2 linked regions of the Prochlorococcus marinus CUG1417 genome follow. The protein of the gene in region 1 binds, or shares a complex with, the protein of each later gene. Links are inferred from orthologs where the notes say so. Each region holds a gene or a part of one and is shown on either strand. Other genes may lie near its edges.

Evidence for each region.
Region 2: the proteins of prmC (region 1) and prfA are in contact, whole or in part, in a crystal structure (PDB 2B3T), measured with the Escherichia coli proteins. The link is inferred for Prochlorococcus marinus CUG1417 from one-to-one orthologs.

Annotation. Positions count from the first base shown.
Region 1 is NZ_JAAORN010000001.1:312,016-314,947, forward strand. Bases 1-2,789 are described here. They hold prmC (peptide chain release factor N(5)-glutamine methyltransferase), read left to right. Parts: upstream 1-854; coding sequence 855-1,724; downstream 1,725-2,789. Other genes in these bases: psbB (photosystem II chlorophyll-binding protein CP47), read right to left, coding at 1-1; HA140_RS01705 (2Fe-2S iron-sulfur cluster-binding protein), read left to right, coding at 224-586; psbM (photosystem II reaction center protein PsbM), read left to right, coding at 691-843; HA140_RS01720 (L-threonylcarbamoyladenylate synthase), read left to right, coding at 1,744-2,325; minE (cell division topological specificity factor MinE), read right to left, coding at 2,641-2,789. Outside these bases: more of minE, read right to left, coding at 2,790-2,932. UniProt on the Escherichia coli protein: Methylates the class 1 translation termination release factors RF1/PrfA and RF2/PrfB on the glutamine residue of the universally conserved GGQ motif, i.e. on 'Gln-235' in RF1 and on 'Gln-252' in RF2.
Region 2 is NZ_JAAORN010000002.1:422,929-427,397, forward strand. Bases 1,545-4,469 are described here. They hold prfA (peptide chain release factor 1), read right to left. Parts: upstream 3,592-4,469; coding sequence 2,497-3,591; downstream 1,545-2,496. Other genes in these bases: alr (alanine racemase), read right to left, coding at 1,545-1,913; HA140_RS08380 (HNH endonuclease), read left to right, coding at 1,931-2,488; rpmE (50S ribosomal protein L31), read right to left, coding at 3,619-3,879; rpsI (30S ribosomal protein S9), read right to left, coding at 3,893-4,303; rplM (50S ribosomal protein L13), read right to left, coding at 4,313-4,469. In the rest of the region: HA140_RS08365 (TIGR01548 family HAD-type hydrolase), read left to right, coding at 1-528; more of alr, read right to left, coding at 714-1,544. UniProt on the Escherichia coli protein: Peptide chain release factor 1 directs the termination of translation in response to the peptide chain termination codons UAG and UAA.

The sequences.
Region 1 (2,932 bases):
TCGGTTAATTTCTAGTAACTATGCTGAATAAACAGCTAAACATCACGATAGTAAGGGTTTTTTAGTCTTTGAGGGATTTTTGTAAATAAATTAATTTTCTTGCAAAATTTGGGCAAATCAATTTGCAGGACTAAGTTTTCAAGGAATTTTTAGCTAAAAATTGTTAATATTTTGGTCACAATTCTCAAAGTAAAACGCCAAAATAAGAAAAATAACTAAAAAAATGGCAACTATTAGATTTATCCGTGAGGATTTAGAAGTTCAATGCAACCCTGGTGAAAATTTAAGGGAACTTGTAATGAAAGAGAATTTACAGCTTTATGGATTAAAAGGTATTTTAGGAAATTGCGGAGGGGCAGGACAATGCAGTACTTGTTTTATTTCAGTTGAAGGTGGAAACAAAAATTCTTTGAGCCCTCTTACATCTGTTGAAGAAGAAAAACTCAAAAATAGGCCAGAAAATTGGCGACTTGCATGCCAAACTTTGATAAAATCTTCTTCAGTAATTTTAACAAAACCACAATCACCTCCCTCAAATTTGGAAGAACTAAAAAAAATTAGTGAAAATAAAAAATTACCTCGCTAAATTGTTTAAGACTGTTAATCAGTTTATAAAATTTGTTTATTTTTCCACTTTATTCCAAGTTATATGTTTATAGTCTTATTACCTGATATAGAACTACTAATTACATGGAAACAACTAATTTTGGATTCGTAGCTAGTCTTTTGTTTGTAGGAGTTCCAACAATATTCCTAATAGGTTTATTTATTTCTACTCAAGATGGCGAAAAATCAAGCTTCTACTCTGACTCTAGTAAAGGTAAGCTTGGGCCAAAACGCTAATTCTTCAATAAATGCTTAGCATTTCTGCAGAAGAATTCTTAGTTTGGGAAAAAAAGCAACTTTCTAAAGGCGGTGATCAACAATCTTTTGATTTTTTACTTGATTGTATAGGCGGTATATCTACTAGTAACCAAAACTTTATAAGTATAAATCCTGAGAGAAATCTATATTTAAAAAAAAACTTAGAGTTTTTAGAATCTATTTGGAACGAACATTTACTGAGTTCTTGCCCAATTCAATATCTTTGTGGAATAACTTTTTGGAGGGACTTAAAATTAAAAGTTACAAACAAAGTACTCATTCCTAGACCAGAAACAGAACTCATAGTCGACATTGTCTTCGATATATTTAAAAAGAAGACAGAAAAATTATTTTTTGCTGAATTAGGGACTGGATCAGGCGCTATTAGTATTGCTTTAGCATTGGCTTATCCATTTAGCGATGTAGTAGCAACTGATATAGATCAAGAGGTATTAGAAGTAGCCACTAAAAATTATATAAATTCTTCTAAACAATCAAATTTGAAATTTTATTGTGGAAATTGGTGGTCACCTCTTGAAATGTTTAAAGGAAAATTAGACATCGCAATTTCAAACCCGCCATATATTCCTCAAGATACTTATGAAAAATTACCCAAAGAAGTTAAAAATTTCGAACCTAAAGTTGCTTTATTAGGGGGCGAAGATGGTTTAAAACATATCAAGGAAATAACACAAAAAGCACCATTATTTTTAAAAGAGAAGGGGTGGCTAATCTTAGAGAATCATTTTGATCAAGGTGAAAAAGTAAAACAACTACTGATTAACAATAAATTTACATCAATAAAAATTGTGAAAGATCTTTCAGGTATTGGTAGGTTTACCATTGGAAGATATAAATAAATTGTTGATAACAATTTAAATGAATTTTGTAGACTGCAAAACCGCCTTGAAGACTCTTAAAAGTGGTTTACCTATAATTTTCCCAACTGACACATTACCTGCAATTGGATGTTTGCCAAAATTTTCAAATACTATTTATAAATTTAAAAAAAGAGATAGAGACAAACCCTTAATTCTTATGGGATCAGAACACAAACAATTAATCGATTATGTCCACGAATCAGCTAAAGAAGATTACGAAAATATAGCTTCAAAATATTGGCCTGGAGCTCTGACAATGGTTATTCCTGCTTCAGAAAAGCAGACTACAATCCTTACAAGCAATGATTTTACTCTTGGGTTGAGGATTCCAAATTCATATCTGGCTAAATCTCTAATGAGAGAAACAGGCCCATTGTTAACTTCAAGTGCAAATATTTCAGGTTTTAAAGGATCAATTACAGTTGAAGGTATTGCTCTAGACTTCCCTTCTGTAAAAATATTGGGCCCTATCCCATGGGAAAAGTCAAGTGGAAAAGCTAGTACTATTATATTTTGGAAGAAAAGTGGAGATTGGAGGCTGATTAGAGAAGGAGAAGTATTAGTTAGGGAATTGCATTAATGTTTTTATTATTATTTTTTGTTTTATTAATTCAATTTTTTACTTATTGGATATTTGAACCCCTCGCATCTTTTTTAGAGTATGTTCTCGAAATAAAAATTTTTCCTAGCATTGCTCTAATAGGTTTAATCTTTTTATTTTCAGCGAAGAATATTAAACAGAATTAATAAAATCAAAATGCCGGCTAACAGATTTGAACTGATGACCTTCGCTTTACAAAAGCGCTGCTCTACCGCTGAGCTAAGCCGGCAATCTCTTCATCTTACAATTAGAAAGGGTCAATTATTAGTATTTTTTTAGCTTTTTTTAAATTTATTACTTTTTGATATCTTTATTAGCTTTATCGGTTTTTTTGAATTTTATTTCTCCTGAAATTGTTCTTTTGATTGGTAAATTGGCAACTAATGCAGTCATTCTATCCTCAGTCTCTAAACTTACTGCAACCTCTTCAAAATCAATTTCAACATATTTAGCAACAACATCGAGTATTTCTTTCCTCATTTTATCTAAAAGATCAGTTGTTAACGAACTCATATCAACTCTGTCATGAGCAAGTACAAGTTGTAATCTTTCTCTAGCTGTATTTGCACTAGACGTTTCTCTGCCT
Region 2 (4,469 bases), on another replicon or contig:
AAGTTTTACTTTGGTGGAGATCCAAATAAAGATAGTAAATATTGGTCTGGTTACATTACAAATGAGGAGTTATTAGTTGATAAAAAGTTTTTTGATTTAATTCAAGGTAATGGAATAATCTGGGGTTTTGTTAGTGGTGCAGAGTCTGCTTCTGCAAAATTTGTTTTAGAAAAAAGACTTGGACTAAAATCACCACCATTAATATCTATGGGAGATGCCCCTGAAAAGCCTGATCCTAAGGGTTTTATTAACTTATCAAAAAAGCTTATTGGAGATAAACTTGGCAAATCAAATATTCCCATTGCATATGTAGGAGATACTATTGCAGATATAAATACAGTTATAAACGCTAGAAAGGAAATCCCATCTCAGAAATTCATAAGTATCGGTATAGCTCCACCTCATTTACATTTAAATTTTCGATTAAAAGAACGTAATTATTACGAAACAAATCTTAGAAATGCAGGCGCTGACATGATTTTAAATTCTATTTATGACCTTAAAGATATTAATCTTGACTTGTTTTAAAACAAATACTAATTAAAAATTTTCTAAATAAATCACGGAGAGGGAGGGATTCGAACCCTCGACAAAAGTTACCTCCTGTAACTCCTTAGCAGGGAGCCGCTTTCAACCACTCAGCCACCTCTCCAGTTCCTATACATTATCAATTTTTCTGCAAACATTCAAAATTTTTTATTTAATCGAAATGTCTAATCTACTTGAACTTTCGGTAATCTATTTTTAAAAGAACAAAGAATTTCCCAAGGGATAGTATTAGATTCTCTTGCCCATTCAAGAGGAGAAATTGTTTTATCCCCATCAGATCCTAGTAATAACATGGTACTACCAACTTTAATTTCATTAGAATCTGTTATGTCTACCATCATTTGGTCCATAGTTATAGATCCAACTTGAGGATAAAATTTATTATTGTGGATAACGTTAATCTTGCCTGAAAGATTTCTTGGTACACCATCCGCATAACCAATACTTAATACAGCTAACTTAGTTTTTCTATGACTCACAAATTTGCCTCCATAACTTACACTTACACCTTTATCAATAGTTCTTATAAAAGCTACTTTGACCTTCAAAGATAAAGCTGGTTTAAGTAATAAATTTTTATCTATTTTTGCTAGAGGACTGTATCCGTACATAGAAAGTCCAACTCGCACCATGTGCAAATGAAAATCTTTGCTAAGAAGCATTCCCGCTGAATTAGCCAAATGAATTTTAATTTGATTACTGCTATCCAGATTAATTTGCTTTAATAATTTATTAAACTTCAGTCTTTGTAATTGTGTAATGCTTTGAGAATCTAATGCTTTATCTTCATCTGCAGACGATAAATGACTATAAATTCCTTCTATTGAAATATTCTCAAAAGATTTTATTTTTTCAAATTGCTGAACAAATTTATTAGATTCAAATCCTAATCTTGACATTCCAGTATCAACCTTAAGATGTAATGAAAATTTCAACCCAAAGTGCTTCCCGATATTATTGCAAACTAAACACTCTCTTATACTACTTATAGTTGGCATAAGATCATTTTTAAAGGATATTATTAAATCTCTTTTTGTATATAGATTTCCGAGAATAAGAATTGGTTTTTTAACTCCAAAAGAACGTAGCTTAATGCCTTCTTTTAAAGTTGCAACGCCTAATTGCGAAGCTCCCCCTTTGATAGCATATTCAGATACTACTTTTGCATCATGTCCATATCCATCAGCTTTAACGACTGCCATAAACTGACAATTTTTACTTAATTTTGATCTTAACTGTCTAACGTTTTTTTCTATTGCTTTACCTTTAACTTCAATCCATGCTCTTTGTTTTAGATCTATATCTTTTTCAAAATTTGGAAATTTTTCAAAATTAAAAACCTGATTTGTTTGCCTATTTTGCATTAACTTTGCACAAATTTATGCGCTTATTGAAATATACAGTTAGCATGACATGTAAATTGTATTTTGGCATGGGCCAGACTCTAGTTTTAAATGCATCTTATGAACCTTTAAACATCACTTCCTGGCGAAGAGCAGTAATTTTGATGATTAAAGGTAAAGCAGAAAGCTTAGAGGAAGATATAACATATTCAATTCATAGCGGGAAAAAGTTGCCGACAGTTATAAGACTTCGTTACTACGTCAAAGTTCCTTTTAGAGAGGTTTCTTTAACAAGAAAAAATATTCTTCTCAGAGATAATAATTCTTGCCAATACTGTAATTATAGGGGTAATGACCTATCAATAGATCATGTTTTACCGAGAAGCAGAGGTGGAACAGATAATTGGGAAAATGTTACTACAGCATGTCTCAGATGTAATGTACAAAAAGGTAATCGAACCCCAGAAGAGGCGAATATGCCCTTAAAACGCAAGCCTTATCGTCCATTAAGTAATCTAAATTTTGAAGCTACAAGACAAATTGACTCTGGCAAGCATAAAGAATGGAGTAAATACGTAGTAGGGGTTGAAATCTAAAAAAAATCTTAATTTACTTCTTTATTAAAATCTTCCATCATTCTTTTTTGTTCTTGCGCTATGCATGCATTAATCACTTCTTCTAATTGACCAGCAAGAATTGGCTCAAGAGAAAAATTGGAACCTAATCTATGATCAGTTGTTCTGTTATCTTTAAAATTATAAGTTCTGATTTTTTCACTTCTATCGCCTGTTCCAACCTGGGAAAGCCTTTGTGATCTCTCTTTTGCATTGGCTTCTTTTAATTGAATTTCATACAATTTAGCTCTTAAAATTTCCATTGCTCGTTCGCGATTTTGCAATTGTGATCTTTCTTGAGTACAAAAAACTCTTATTCCTGTAGGCTTGTGGAGAAGATCAATAGCTGTCTCTACCTTATTAACATTTTGTCCCCCTGCACCTCCTGATCTTGCTGTTCCAACCTCTAGATCTGTTGGATCAATTTTAACTTCAACAGGATCAGCCTCAGGCATAACGGCAACTGTAGCAGTAGAGGTGTGAACTCTACCTTGAGATTCAGTAGCTGGAACTCTTTGGACTCTATGTACACCAGCCTCAAATTTAAGTTGACTATATACAGAATCTCCCTTAACGGAGATAACTAACTCCTTAAATCCTCCCATATCTGACTCAGAAGCACTAACAGGTTTTACAGACCATCCAATTTTTTGTCCATATCTTTCATACATTCTTGCTAAATCACCCGCCCAGATACAGGCCTCGTTACCTCCAGCACCGGCTCTGATTTCTAACATTACACTTCTTTCATCTCTTGGGTCTTTTGGCAATAAGGCGATTGTGGTTTTTTGAATCAGTTCACTCTTAGATTCCTCGAGAGTTATTAACTCCTCATTTATCAAAGATTCCATTTCTTTATCATTTCTATTCTCTTTTAGTAGATTTTTTGAATCTTCTATTTCTTTATCTGTATCAAGCAACTTATTAAAATCAATCACCAAAGGTTCCAATTTTGATCTTTCTCTTGCTATTGATTCTAATTTTTTGGGATCATTAGCTATATCAGGATCTGCAAGTTGCACTTCCAAATTTTCAAAACTTTCTGAAGCAGTTTTCAACCTTGCAATTAATGTTGAGTATTCCAATTGAAATTATGCTTAATTTTGAAAATTCTATTTTTTAGAATCTTTTTTTTCTTTTTGATCTTTTGTTGTGGCTGAATTAGCTGTACCCATTCCATATTTTTTCATAAACCTATCAACCCTACCTTCTGTATCAAGAATCTTTTGAGTTCCAGTGAAGAAAGGATGATTACCACTCCAGACATCAACATGTAGTTCAGGCTGCGTGGAACCAGTAGTCATCACAACTTCTCCATTACAAATAACTTTTGCATCTGGATACCATTTTGGGTGTATTTCTGATTTTGGCATAATTTAAATTCCTTTAACGTTTAGAGAATTGAGGAGCTTTTCTTGCTTTTTTAAGACCATATTTTCTTCTTTCCTTAGCTCTAGGATCTCTACTGAGATGGCCTTCCGTTTTTAGCGGTTTCCTATTGTCAGGAGATAATTCACAAAGTGCTCGAGCTGTACCTTGCTTTATAGCATCTGCTTGACCTGTCAATCCACCACCAAAAACATTTACCAAAATATCATAAGAATTTTCAAGGCCTAGTGTTTGCAAAGGTGCTTTTATTGAATTTAAATGAAGAGGATTAAAGTTTAAGTAATCATCTCCAGCACGACCATTAATTTTTATTAGTCCATTTCCTGGAATCAAGCGAACTCTAGCAACTGAAGTTTTTCTTCTTCCAGTTCCCCAATACACAGCTTTGTTTTTTATTTGACTATTCATTTTGATAAATTAACTATTTAATAATACAGGATTCTGTGCAGCATGAGGATGATCAGCACCTTTATAAACTTTAAGTTTTTTAAATTGCTGTCTTCCTAAAGAGTTATGAGGGAGCATGCCCTTAACAGCTTGCTCAATAATTCTTTCAGGAATTCTTTCTTGTAAA